DNA from 3 places in the Nonomuraea sp. 10N515B genome. Region 1 is predicted to be linked to each of the others. Evidence: riboswitches for the same ligand, from Rfam matches in the RefSeq annotation. Region 1 holds a riboswitch; each other region holds the start of a gene.
What was found. A riboswitch is a leader RNA that binds a small molecule or an ion and turns the genes downstream of it on or off. The one in region 1 is predicted to bind cyclic di-AMP.
Positions count from the first base shown of each region.

Region 2: it holds a riboswitch for cyclic di-AMP, as region 1 does, so the genes downstream of both, ACTWQA_RS03335 (CHAP domain-containing protein) here and ACTWQA_RS28680 (coiled-coil domain-containing protein) in region 1, are expected to answer to the same signal.
Region 3: it holds a riboswitch for cyclic di-AMP, as region 1 does, so the genes downstream of both, ACTWQA_RS05155 (hypothetical protein) here and ACTWQA_RS28680 (coiled-coil domain-containing protein) in region 1, are expected to answer to the same signal.

Region 1 is NZ_JBQQBQ010000021.1:10,590-14,790, forward strand. It holds gene ACTWQA_RS28670 (VOC family protein) at 1-596, shown strand, start outside; gene ACTWQA_RS28675 (DinB family protein) at 618-1,118, opposite strand; gene ACTWQA_RS28680 (coiled-coil domain-containing protein) at 1,155-2,144, opposite strand; cyclic di-AMP (ydaO/yuaA leader) riboswitch at 2,151-2,287, opposite strand; gene galT (galactose-1-phosphate uridylyltransferase) at 2,356-3,429, opposite strand; gene ACTWQA_RS28690 (DeoR/GlpR family DNA-binding transcription regulator) at 3,426-4,201, opposite strand, start outside.
Region 2 is NZ_JBQQBQ010000002.1:198,368-202,568, forward strand. It holds gene ACTWQA_RS03325 (LysR family transcriptional regulator) at 1-644, opposite strand, end outside; gene ACTWQA_RS03330 (alpha/beta fold hydrolase) at 703-1,521, shown strand; gene ACTWQA_RS03335 (CHAP domain-containing protein) at 1,601-2,284, opposite strand; cyclic di-AMP (ydaO/yuaA leader) riboswitch at 2,298-2,433, opposite strand; gene ACTWQA_RS03340 (Gfo/Idh/MocA family protein) at 2,551-3,504, opposite strand; gene ACTWQA_RS03345 (aldo/keto reductase) at 3,525-4,201, opposite strand, start outside.
Region 3 is NZ_JBQQBQ010000003.1:135,636-139,836, forward strand. It holds gene ACTWQA_RS05140 (NAD(P)-dependent oxidoreductase) at 1-276, opposite strand, end outside; gene ACTWQA_RS05145 (winged helix-turn-helix transcriptional regulator) at 355-681, shown strand; gene ACTWQA_RS05150 (alpha/beta fold hydrolase) at 718-1,557, opposite strand; gene ACTWQA_RS05155 (hypothetical protein) at 1,602-2,396, opposite strand; cyclic di-AMP (ydaO/yuaA leader) riboswitch at 2,568-2,702, opposite strand; gene ACTWQA_RS05160 (DUF5302 domain-containing protein) at 2,863-3,063, opposite strand; gene ACTWQA_RS05165 (rod shape-determining protein) at 3,231-4,201, shown strand, end outside.

The DNA.
Region 1 (4,201 bases):
TGTTCGACGCACTCGGCATCGACGGCGCCGCCGCCCGGCTGACGGCCGGCGGCGTCGGGCACGGTGGGGTGCAGGCGGCCCAGCGGCCGGTCGAGACGGCGGACGGGGTGCGGATGGAGCCCGTCCGGTGGCTGGAGATCGACGGCTCCGAGCCGGGGCTCGTGCCGGAGGGACGGGTCGGGCTGGCGGAGAACGCCTCCGCGCATGAGGCCGCCGACCATCCCAATGGCGCGGTCGAGCTGGTCGAATGCGTGTTGTGCGTGGCCGACGACGAGCTGGACGAGGCCGAGCGGCGCTATGAGCGTTATGTGGGACGTACGGCATCGCGGGACGGGCTCGTGCGGACCTTCGCGCTCGGCGGCGACGGTGCTCACATCACGCTGGTCGGCGCGTCCCGGCTGGACGCGCTGTTGCCGGGCGAGGGTGCGGTGGCGCTGCCCGGGTTCGCGGCGTACGCGGTGGCGGTGCGGGACGTCGCGGCCACCGGGCGGTTCCTGGGCGAGGCCGGGATGACGGTCGGTGAGACCGCCGCAGGCGAGATCTTCGTGCCCGCCCGCGAGGCGCTCGGCACCGCGATCGTCTTCCGTCAGCGGTGACGGCGAAGCGGCAGGGGACCGTTATTCGCCGGTAACGCCGTCGATACGCTCGCGTAGAAGATCGGCGTGACCGTTGTGGCGGGCGTACTCCTCGATCATGTGGACGAGGATCCAGCGGTGCGTGCAGTCCCGGCCGTTGCGGTCGCCGACGGCGTCCAGCGGCGTGGCGGCCGAGATGGCGCGGGCGCGCTCGATCTCGTCCTGCCACGTGGCGAACGCCTCCTCGGCCGAGGCGGTGTCGACGTCGTTGAAGTCGGCGTCGTTGTCGCGGTCCTTGTCCCACAGCTTGGGGATGTCCTCGCCGTTCAGCACGCGGCGGAACCAGGAGCGTTCGACGTGCGCCATGTGCCTGACCAGGCCGAGGAGAGACAGGGTCGAGGGCGGGGCCGAGCGCAGGCGCAACTGCTCGTCCGACAGGCCCGCGCATTTGACGGCGAGGGTGGCGCGGTGCCATTCGAGCCAGTTGTTGAGCACCGTCAGCTCGTCGCCGGTGAGGGGCGGTGGGGTACGGGAGTCGATCACGAGCCCTGACCTTACCTTCGGCCTGGTGTGCGGCTTTCAGTGCATGGAGATGTGCACGTGGTCGAAGTGGTTCTCGGTGATGCTGCCGCGGTCCGACATTCCGCTCCAGCCCGAGCTGTGGTTGATGCGCTGCTTCCAGATCACGTACTTGATGCCGAGCTTGTCCATGTTCTTGATCGCCCACTCCGCGATCCGGTCGCCCAGCGCGAGGTTCGCGGCCGACGGCATCGAGCCTCCGGTGCTCATCATGAAGTCGCAGGCGCGTCCGAGCGGGTGCTCGCCGCTGGAGCCCGAGCGGAAGCACCCCACCGTGTACGGCAGCGAGAAGTTCTTGCCCACCTGCTCGCGCATGAGCCGGGTGCGCGGAGTGATGTTGTCGGAGCCGGAGGGAAGTTCGGGGGCCCAGCTGCCGTCGGATTTGCGGCCGGTGCCAAACGGCACGAGGTCCTGGAGCTTCTTCTTGATGTCCTCGATGACGTCCTCGGCCTCGTCGCGCTGCTTGTCCACCTCGGCCGCGTCCCCGCGGATCTCGGCCGCCAGCGCGGCGGCGTCCTTGGCGGCCTTCTCCTTGTCGTCACGGGCCTTGGCCACGCCCTGCACGAACGCCTGCTGTTCGACGGTCAGCTGGTTGAGCACGGCCGCGCTGCCGCCGCTCGCGGGCAGCATGAAACCCGGCACCGGGGGGTTCCCGTTCTGGTAGCGAAGCCGGGCGATCTCGGCGACCCGCTGCTCGGCCGCGGTCAGCGTCTGCTCCGCGGTGGCCAGGCGCTCATTGGCCGTTTTGGCGGCCTGCTGGGCCTTGGCCAGCTCGACGCGCTTGAGGTTGTACTGCTCGATGAGCTTGTCGATCTTGCTGTTGAGCTGCTTGAGCTGGGCGCGGAGCTCGGACTCCGTCGGTTTGGGTGCCGCCGACGCCGCGGTCGCCGGGAAGAAGGCAACGGCGGCGGCGGTGATGAGGCTGATGGCAAGACTCGCGAGGGACGGCGAAGGGAGCGGAGCTCCCGAGCGAATCAGGGCAGCCGCCACGTAGATGTTTCCTCTCCCTCTGCCGGCCGGGTTAGCTGACGGGTTCGGGCATGGGAGATCCCTACCACCGAAGTGGATTCACCCCACGTGCGATGGGTCCCCGGCTCCCGGGCAACTCGCCCGGGATTAGGCGGGCACCGGCCGTTACGGCCGGTGCTTATCGGGATATTAGTGGTAGATCACGAGTCATGCGACCTTAAGTAGAAATCTATTAGTGATCTACTCGTGATCGAAGCATGCGTGCGGCCTCCTCCGGCAGCACGTCGTTGACGAAGGCCCCCATCGCCGACTCCGACCCCGCCAGATACTTCAGCTTCTCCGGCGCCCGCCTGATGGTGAACAGCTCCAGGTGCAGGTAAGCCAGCTCACGGCCCTGTCGTACCGGCGCCTGGTGCCAGGCCGCGATGTACGGCATCACGACCCCGAACAGCCCGTCGAACGCCTTCAGCACCGACGTGTACAGCGGCGCGAACGCGGCACGCTCCGCCTCTGTCAGCGCCGCCAGGTCGGGCACCTGCCGGTGCGGGTAGAGGTGCACCTCGAACGGCCAGCGCGCGGCGGCGGGCACGAAAGCCGTCCACAGCTCGTTGGCCGCCACCACCCGCGTGCCGGCGGCGCGCTCGGCGGCCAGCACGTCGGCGAACAGGTTTCCCTTGTAGCGAGCGGCGGCGCCCAGCTGCAGCTTGGTCCGCGGGGTGACGTACGGATAGGCGTAGATCTGGCCGTGCGGGTGCGCGAGCGTGATGCCGATCTCCGAGCCCCGGTTCTCGAAGCAGAAGACCTGCTCCACGCCCTCGATGGCGGACAGTTCGGCCGTGCGGTCGGCCCATGCCTCCATGACCAGCTCGACCTGGGCGTCGGACAACCGGGAGAAGGACGAGGAGTGCTCGGAGGTGAAGCAGACCACCTCACAGCGGCCCACGGCCGGACGGACCTCACTCAGCCCGCCCACTTCCCCATAAGTCCCGATATTTTCGGAAAAAGAGGGGAAGCGGTTCTCGAACACCACCACGTCGTAGTCGTACGCCGGGATCTCCGTCGAGCGCGTCTCCGACGACGGGCACAGCGGGCACTCGGCCGCCGTGCCGGTCGGCTGGTGCGTCCGCGTCTGCCGGTGCCCCGCGATCGCGATCCACTCCTCGGTCAGCGGGTCGTAGCGCAGCTCAGAGGCCACCGGCCGGGGGTCCAGCGTCCGCCGGTCGATCGCGCTCCTGTCGGCGTCGTCCCGCCGGTCGAAGTAGATCAGCTCTCGGCCGTCGGCCAGGTTGGTGATGGTGCGCTTCAAAGCGAGCCCTCCGCGATGATCAGTTCCCCGGCCGTTTCGGCCAGGTGCGTACGTGCTTCCTCCGGCAGCCCCGCGTCGCTGATGACCACGTCGGCCTCGCTCAGCTCGGCGATGGTGCTGATGCCCACCGTGTTCCACTTAGTGTGGTCGGCCGGGACGACCAGGCGGTTGGCGGCCGCCACCAGCTCCCTGTCGGTCTCGGACTCGAGCAGGTTGGGCGTGGTGAACCCGGCCCGCACGCTCATCCCGTGCACGCCGAGGAAGAGCGTGTCCACGTGCAGGCGGCGGATGGCGGCCACGGCCACCGGGCCCACTAAGGCGTCCGATGGCGTGCGTACGCCGCCGGTCAGCACCACCGTGCGGTCGGCGCGCGGATTGCGGTGGAAAACGTCGGCGACGGGGATGGAGTTCGTGATCACCGTGAGCTCGGGCACACCGATCAGGTGGTGCGCCAGCACCCAGGTGGTGGTGCCCGCGGACAGCGCCACAGCGGTGCCGGGGCGCACCAGTTGTGCCGCGCAGCGCGCGATGGCCTGCTTCTCCTGCTGCTGGCGGGCGGACTTCGCGGTGAAGCCCGGCTCCTCGGTCGATCCCGGGCCGAGGGCGGTCGCGCCGCCGTGCACCTTTTCCAGCAGGCCCCGCTCGGCCAGCACCTCGAGGTCGCGGCGGATGGTCATGTCGGAGACGCCGAGCTCGCGGACGAGGTCGGCCACCCGGACACCGCCGTCGCTGCGTACGCGTTCGAGGATCGCCTGCTGACGCTGCTGTGCGA
Region 2 (4,201 bases), on a different contig from region 1:
AAGGCGACGTCGAGCCGTACGTCCGACGCCCGCGCCGCGGTCATGATCAGCGGGCGGCAGCCGGCGGTGGTCAGGATGAACGGCCGGTCGGCGAAATCGGCGAGATGCACCACTGCCTGATCGGCGAGCGGGTGGCCGGCGGGCAGCACGGCCACCATGTCGTGGGTGCTCAGCGGGACGGTGTCCAGTCCGGGGGCGGGCAAGGTCACGACGCCGACCTCGGCGGCGCCCCGGTGCAGCCAGGCCCGGATGTCGTCGTCCACCCCCTCGAACAGCCGTACGCGCACCTGCGGGTAGCGGTCGGTGAACGCGCGCAGCAACCGGGCGATGAGCGTTCCCGTGGCGCTGGGGAGGCTGGCCAGGCGCAATTCGCCGGTGATCTGGCCGGCGGCGGCCGCCACGTCGGCGCGGACGAGGTCGAAGTGGCGCAGCACCTCGCGGGCCCGGTTGACCGCGCGGCGGCCGGCCTCGGTGAGGGCGATGCCGTCGCGGTGGCGTACGAACAGGGCCGCGCCGAGCTCGCGTTCGAGCGCGGCGATGGCGCGGCTGACGGCGGGCTGGGACATGCCGGTGTGGTCGGCGGCGGCGGTGAAGCCGCCGTGCTCGGCGACCGCGATCAACGCCCGGAGCTGCGCTAACGTCATAGCGGCATACCCTAATTGGTATTTGACCGGCGGTTGGTCAGAACCCGATGGTTATGCCATGTCTGAGCGAATGACGATCGAAGTCGACGGGCGGCAGGCCAGCTATCTGACGGCGGGCGAGCGGGGTCCGGTTGTGTTGCTGCTGCACGGGACGTACTGGAGCCGGGTCTGGCAGCCGGTGCTGGACGAGCTGGCCGCGGCGGGGCTGCGTCCCGTCGCGGTGGATCTGCCGGGGCTGGGGCGCTCCGAAGGGGAGCTCGCCATGGCGACGGCGACGGTCCCGGCGCTGGCCGGGTGGGTGACCCGGTTCGCGGCGGCGGTGGGCGCCGGCGAGCCGCTGGCGGTGGCGGGGCACGACATCGGGGGCGCGGTGGCGCAGCACCTGCTGGCCGCGGGCGAGGTGAAGGTGCGGCGGCTGGCGCTGGTCAACTCGGTCACGTACGACTCGTGGCCGGTGCCGGGCGTGGCCCGTTTCCGTGATCCGGCGGTGGTGGCGGCGGTGACCGCGGAGGAGTTGCTGGCCGCCCGCCGCACGGCCGTCACCACGGCGCTGCACCGCCCCGCGACGGAGGCCGAGCTGGCCGACTACCTGGACCCGTGGAACGACGCCCGGGTGCGACGGTCGTGGATGGCGCTGGCGGGAGCCGCCGACGGCCGCTACACGCTGGACCTGGTGCCCGCGCTGCAGGCCGACGGGACGCCGAAGCTGCTGGTGTGGGGGGAGAACGACACCTTCCAGGAGGTCCGGTACGCCGAGCGTTTCGCCGCCGAGATGCCGAACACCTCCCTGGTCCGCGTCCCGAGCGCCGGTCACATCCCGATGGAGAACGACCCGGCCGCGGTCGCCGCCGCTCTGGCGCGGTTTTTTCTCGGCTGAAGGCCTGCGGTCGGGCCGTGAACGCGGCGAGCGCGCGTCCCATGTCTCGGGGACGCGCGCTCGTTGGGGCGGGGGAGGGTCAGGCGGCGTACTCGGGGTAGCCGTAGCCGACGACGTGCGCCTTCGGCCGGGTCCGCTCTTCGACCTTGCCGTTGCCGGTGTTGCCCTCGATGGTGGAGATGGTGCCGTCCTGGTTGTCCTTCACGACGAACCCGACGTGGTTGATGTCACGGATGTTCTTGCTGCCGCTCCAGGAGAAGTACACGACGGCGCCGGGCTTGGCGACGGTGCCGAAGCGGTTGTTGGCCTTGAACCACTTGGCGTGGGCGACGGTCCAGGCGTCCCAGCCGACCTGCGGGCGGGCGCCGGTCTGCTCGCCGACCCAGGAGACGAACATCGCGCACCAGGCGGCGTTCAGATACATGGCGCGGCTGCCGCCGTCGCGGGCGATGGTCTCGGCGGCGCGCTGGGAGTTGGCGTACCACTGCTGGTACTTGGTGCCGCCGCCGGCGGCGTTCTCGCTGGTGCCGACCTGGGACCTGGCCAGGGCCAGGACCTGATCGGCGGTGACGTTGATCTTGGTCTCGCCGGTCTTGGTCCTGGCGCCTGCCTGCTCGGCGGTGGCGACCGGCTGCTTGTCCGCGGCGGCGATGGCGGTGCCCGTGACGTGGGCGGTGACCGCGGTGGCCAGGACGGTGGCGCCGAGGGCGGCGCGGGCGATGTTGATCTTGTTGGCGGCAGCGGGGATGCGGAACTTGGCCATCGAGGGGGTTTACTCCTTGCTTCCATGCCGCTTACCGGGTTAGCTGACGGGCTCGGGCGTGGAAGCTGCCCTACGGCACCGAAGTGCCGATTCGCCCCAAAGACTTGGGTCCCCGGTTCCGCGCAAGGCGGATTCAGCGGTCACAGGACTGTCCTGTGATGTTTCGTGCGATGGTCGGACGCGACCGGACAAACCGGACGCATACCTCAAGATGCCCCATAAGGTAATACATGCGGCAAGAGGATTACAACTAGATAAAAGCCCAGTTAGGCAAGTTGCCCGCGGGCGTCGGCCAGAAGCCCCATCATGGCAAGGGAATCGTCAAGCGGCATGATCGAACTTTCGGTCCTGCCTTCGGCCGTGGCTGCGCGGACTTCGCGGAGCTCCCCGGCGTACCCGTTGTCGGCCGGATCGAGCACATGCTCTTCCGGCTCCAGGGAGGGCCCGGTGAGGAGAATCCGCTGCGGCGCCCAGAACGGAGCCTGGATGTCCGCGCGCATCTGAGTGCCCACAACGCTGGCATCGTTCGGGTAATTCCCGAGCAACGAGGTCGCCACGAGAGCATGCCTGCCGCCCGGGTAGAGCAAAACGCCGCCCGCCTCCGCGTCCACCCCGTTCGGGGCCAAAGAGCCGGTGACACGCAGGCCGGTCGGCATGCCGAGGAGCAACTGGGCCAGCCCGAACGGGTAGATCCCCAGGTCGAGCAGCGCGCCGCCGCCCAGCTCGGGCGCCCAGAGCCGGTGGGCGGGGTCGTAGGGCAGGGAGAAGCCGAAGGAGGCCTGCACGGAGCGGATCTCGCCGAAGCGCTCATCGGAGGCGATCTTCTGGATGAGGGGGTTGAACCTCATCCACATGGCCTCCATCAAGAAGACGCCCGCCTCGCGTGCCAGGCGCACCATCTTCTCGGCGTCGTCCACGGTGGCGGCCAGCGGCTTCTCGCACAGCACGGCCTTGCCGGCGGCGATGGCGGCCTCGGCCACCTGGAGGTGCTGGGCGTGCGGAGTGGCCACGTAGATCGCGTCCACGGCCGGGTCGGCGCACAGCCGCTCATAGGAGTCGTAGGCCGACTCCGCGCCCAGCGTCGCGGCCAGGGCCTGCGCCCGGCCGAGGTTCCTGGAGCCGACGGCGGCCACCCGCATGCCCGGTTCGGCCACGATGGCCGCTCCCACCGTGCGCGCTATGCCGCCTGTCGCCGCTATTCCCCATGCAAAATCCCGCACAAGGGGAGATCGTAGACGTATCAGGTCATGTTGAAGGTGTCGGGGTCGGGTCCGATGCGCTTGTTCCTGTTCATGGCGCCGATCGCGGCCATGTCCTCGGCGTCGAGGATGAAGTCGAACACGTCGATGTTCTCGCGGATCCGCGACGGGGTGGCGGACTTGGGGATGACGACGTTGCCGAGCTGCAGGTGCCAGCGCAGCACGATCTGGGCGGGCGTCTTGCCGTACTTGCCGGACAGCACGCTCAGCGCCGGGTCGTCGAGCAGGCCCTGGCCCTGGCCCAGCGGGCTCCACGCCTCGGTCAGGATGCCGTTGGCCTCGTGGAAGGCGCGCATCTCGCGCTGCTGCAGGTAGGGGTGAAGCTCGATCTGGTTGATGGACGGCGTGATCTCGGCCTCGTCCATGAGCCTGGTCAGGGTCTGGACGGTGAAGTTGGAGGTGCCGATGGCCTTGGCCCGCCCGTCACGGTAGATCTTTTCGAGGGCCTTCCACGCCTGCACGTACTTGTCCTGCTTCGGGACCGGCCAGTGGATGAGGAAAAGATCGACGTAGTCAAGGCCCAGCCTGGCCAGGCTCTCATCGAAGGCCTGCTCGGCGCGGTCGTGGTCGGCGTTCCACAGCTTGGTGGTGACGAACAGCTTATGGCGGGGGCGCTTGGCGCTGCGCACGGCCCGGCCCACGCCCTCCTCATTGCCGT
Region 3 (4,201 bases), on a different contig from region 1:
GACGGCGATCAGGCGGCGCACGCCGGCCACGCGCACGCCGTCGATCAGCGCGCGATAGGCGGCGACGAAGGGCGGTTCCGGCTCGGTGCCGTCGCGCGGGGGGCTGATAGCGGAGACGACGGCGTCATAGCCCTTGGCCAGAGTGGCGGAGTCGTGAACGTCGCCCTTGACGGGACCCGAGCGGCTGACGCCGGTCACCTCGTGCCCGCGGTCGGTGAGCTCTGCGGCGATACGCTGGCCGATCATGCCGGTCGCGCCAAAGAGAAGGATCTTCATGGCAGCAAGAGTATCCATTGGATACTGGTTACTTCATCGTGCTATAAGTACCTTATGGATACCGGCAATGTCTTCGATATGAATTGCCCGACTCGGGTGGTTCTGGATCGGATCGGCGACAAATGGTCGGTGCTGGTCGTGCTCAGCCTCATCGGCGGGCCGATGCGGTTCACCCAGCTGCGGGCACAGATCGGTGGGGTCACACCCAAGGTGCTGACGCAGACGTTGCGGGCCATGGAGCAGGACGGGCTCGTCACGCGGGAGGTGTTCGCCGAGGTGCCACCGCGGGTCGAGTACACACTGACGGAGCTCGGGCGCTCGCTGCACGAACCGATCGCAGCGGTGGCCGAGTGGGCCGAGCGGAACATCACCGAGATACTCCGGTGCCGCGAGAAGTCGGCCTGAGCGGCACGCAGGCCGGTGCGGGCCGCCGCCGGGCGTTCAGGCGCTGGTGAGCTTGGTGATCTCGGTGACGATGTCGGGCCAGAGGGGGCGTGGCAGGTCGTGGCCCATGCCGGGATAGGTCACCAGCCTGGCGCCGGGGATGGCCGCCGCCGTGGCCTGGCCGCCCGCCACGGGGATGAGCTGGTCCGCCTCGCCGTGCAGGACCAGCGTGCGCACCTTCACCTGGGCGAGCAGCTCCGTCCGGCCGCCCGAGGCCATGATGGCGGCCAGTTGCCTGGCCGTGCCCGCAGGATCGAAGCACCGGTCGTAGGCCATCCCGGCCATCGCGATGATCCGCTCGCGGTCCAGGTCGTAGCCGGGCGAGCCGATGACGGACCAGGTGCGCAGCGCCTGCTCCAGCACGCCGTCACGGTCGGCCGGCGGCGTGGCCATCAGCACCTCGGCCGCCGCCGCGGTCGGCGGGGCGACCTCGGGGCCCGGCGTCGACATGATCGAGGTCAGGGTCAGCACCCGTCCGGGATGCCGGATGGCCAGGGCCTGGGCGATCATCCCGCCCATCGACGCGCCGACCACATGGGCGGCGGGCCAGCCGAGTGCCTCCATGAGGCCGGCGGCGTCGTCGGCCAGGTCGTCGAGCAGGTATGGCGCAGGCGTCCCCGCTGGGGGGACACCCTGGTCGTGGAAGTGCGTGGACAGGCCCGCGTCGCGGTTGTCGAACCGTACGACGTGGTGTCCCTGCTCCGCCAGGAGCCGGCAGAGCCCCTCGTCCCAGTGGATGAGCTGGGCGCCGAGCCCCATGATGAGGAGCAGGGGTCGTCCTGCCGGTGAGCCGAAGGTCTCGTAGGCGATGTCGATGCCGTTGACGGCTGCGCGCATGGTCACGGAGACCAGAATGACATTCTGGTCTCCGTCTCGTAAAGTCAGCGCTTGATAAGCCTGCGCAGGCGCTTGTGGCCGAGCACCACGCCGCCCCCGGCCATGGCCAGGGCGCCCGTGAGGAGGACGCCGCTCACGGCGCTCGACTCCTCCGCCTCGGTCTTGGGCGTGACGGGGTGCCCAACCGGAGCCGCCACCGCCTTGCCGCCGGCGGGCTCCTCAGCGGGCTCGACCTCGGCGGACTTGGCCTCGGGGGTCTTGACCTCGGCAGGCTCCTCCTCGGCCACGACCTTCGGAGGCTTGGCCGGGTTGGTGTCCTTCCTGCCCCAGGCGCCGGTGGAGAAGGGGACCGGGTAGTTCTTCTTGCCGACGCCGTCTCCCCACTTGGTGATGACGTAGTCGATCTTGATGTGACCCTGGCCGCCGACGCCGTCCACGCTGAGCGAATTGGGGTTGAACCTGCCGCCAGTCAGCTCCGCGAAGGTCTTGGCGTCCAAGTCGAGCATGATGCCACGGTTGGAAGGCACGCCCGGGCCGCGGTCACCGACGAAGAAGGGGAGCTTCTTGCCCTTGTAGACCACATATCCCTCGGTCAGCAGCGGCCAGCTCGGACTGGCGGCCAGGCCTTTCTGCATGGGCTTGCCGCTGGCGGGCATGCCCGTGTCACCGTTGCGGCCGGATCCGTCGTCCCAGTAATAGGACGCCGTGGTAGAGCCCTTGAGCAGGATCTTCTCTTCGGTGTCGGAATCGGCGTGGGCCGCCGTGCAGGCGATGGCCACAACGGTGGTGGCGGAGGTGGCGAACAGGGCGCAGGAACGCAGGCCAAAACGTGCAGACATGGGGCAGTGAGGTCCTTTGCGAGGGGTCAGGGACACGCGCTCCCAAAAAAGGGCGTAGCAAGGCAGAACGCCGAACGGGGGTTACTACGCGGAGCGCGAAAAGAGCCTGGGAAAAGGGCCGATCAACCGGAGGCCGGCACGACGCTGTCTGGGGGTACGTACATCAATGCGGTGTCCTCTCCATCACGCCTACCGGGTTAGCTGACGGGTTCGGGCGGTGGAGATGCCCTACCGGCACGTGGCCGGATTCACCCCAGGGGTTGGGTCCCCGGTTCCCGATCTATCGGGATTCGGCTAGGTAATGGCCCACACTTTAACCACGTATTCCGGACACGCGCAAACAAATCATCATGAATCTGCAGAAAGATCTACCTAGGGCTGTAAAGGGACGAATCGGGCAGAGGTTGGCGTTCGCGGGCATAGAAAGAGGGGGTACGGCATGCCGTACCCCCTCGCAATCCCAGCCTCAGCCGCCGCTCTTGCGCCTGAACGATCTTTTACTCGCAGCCGGACCGTGCGCCCCGTGGATCTTCGATGGGTCACCGCCCCTGCCACCTTCGCCCGAGCCCGCGTGCTGGTTGCGCTTGCGCTCCAGCGCCTCGCGGAACTTGCGCTTCATCTCGTCCTCGGGAGTTTCGCTGTTTTCCGGCTCCGGTGTATCCGCCATGAGGACCTCCATGGTGTTGGGGACAATCACAGCTTCGCACGGCGGCGGTTATGGCGCGAAACCGGGGCTGAGGCCGTGCCTTGGGCAAAGACGAACCGTTCCTGGTATTGCGTTGGTACGCACCGGGGAAGCAGAAGCGACATGATAGCCAACCCCCCGGAGCGGCAATGAGCGTCCTCGGCCATGACCTGGCGATGGATCTCGGGGCCGCGTCCACCCGGATCTACGTCAAGGGCAAGGGCATCGTGCTGGACGAGCCCTCGGCCGTCGCACGCCACGCCGAGACGGGCAAGGTCCTCGGGTACGGCGCGGCGGCCGTCGACGTCCTCGGCGAGACGTGCTGGCCGATCAGCGACGGACTGCCTGCCGACGGTGAGCTCACCCGGCGTCTGATCCGGTATTTCGTCCGTAAAGTGCACGGGCATCCGTTCGCCCGGCCCCGTGTGGTCCTGGCGCTGCCCGACGGGTGCACGCGGATCGACCGGGCGGCACTGCGGGACCTGGCGTTCGAGGCGGAGGCGCGGGACATCCTGCTGATCCCGCACGCGCTGGCGGCCGCGCTCGGCGCGGGCGTGCCGGTCAAGGACTGCGCCGGGTGGATGGTCATCGACATCGGGCGCGACGCGGCCAGGATCGCGGTGCTGTCTTACGGGGCCGTGGTCGCCTCTGGCACGGTCCCGGGCGGCGGCCATGCCATGAGCAGGTCGATCGCCCGCCTGGTCGAGCGCGAGCACGGACTGCTGATCGACGAGGGCGAGGCGGAGGCGGCGAAGCGGCGCGCGGGCTCCGAGTGGAAGCCTCTGGACCGGCAGGTGCTGGTCCACGGCAGGGACGCGGAGACCGGCAGGGAGCGCACGGCGGCGCTCCCGGTGCAACTGATCTATGAGGCGACCAGGCAGCCGGTCGAGACCATCGAGCGGGCGGCGGTCGGGATCGTGGAGGACTGCCCGGCGGAACTGGTGGCCGACCTCGGGGAACGGGGTGCGGTGCTGGTGGGGGGTGGCGCACTGCTGCGAGGGCTGTGCCGGCGGATGCGTACCGCCTTGTGCATGCCGGTGCGCCGGGCGGAGCGGCCTCTGGAGTCCGTGGCGCTCGGCCTCGGACACTGCGTGGACGACCTGGGACTGATCGCCAAGCT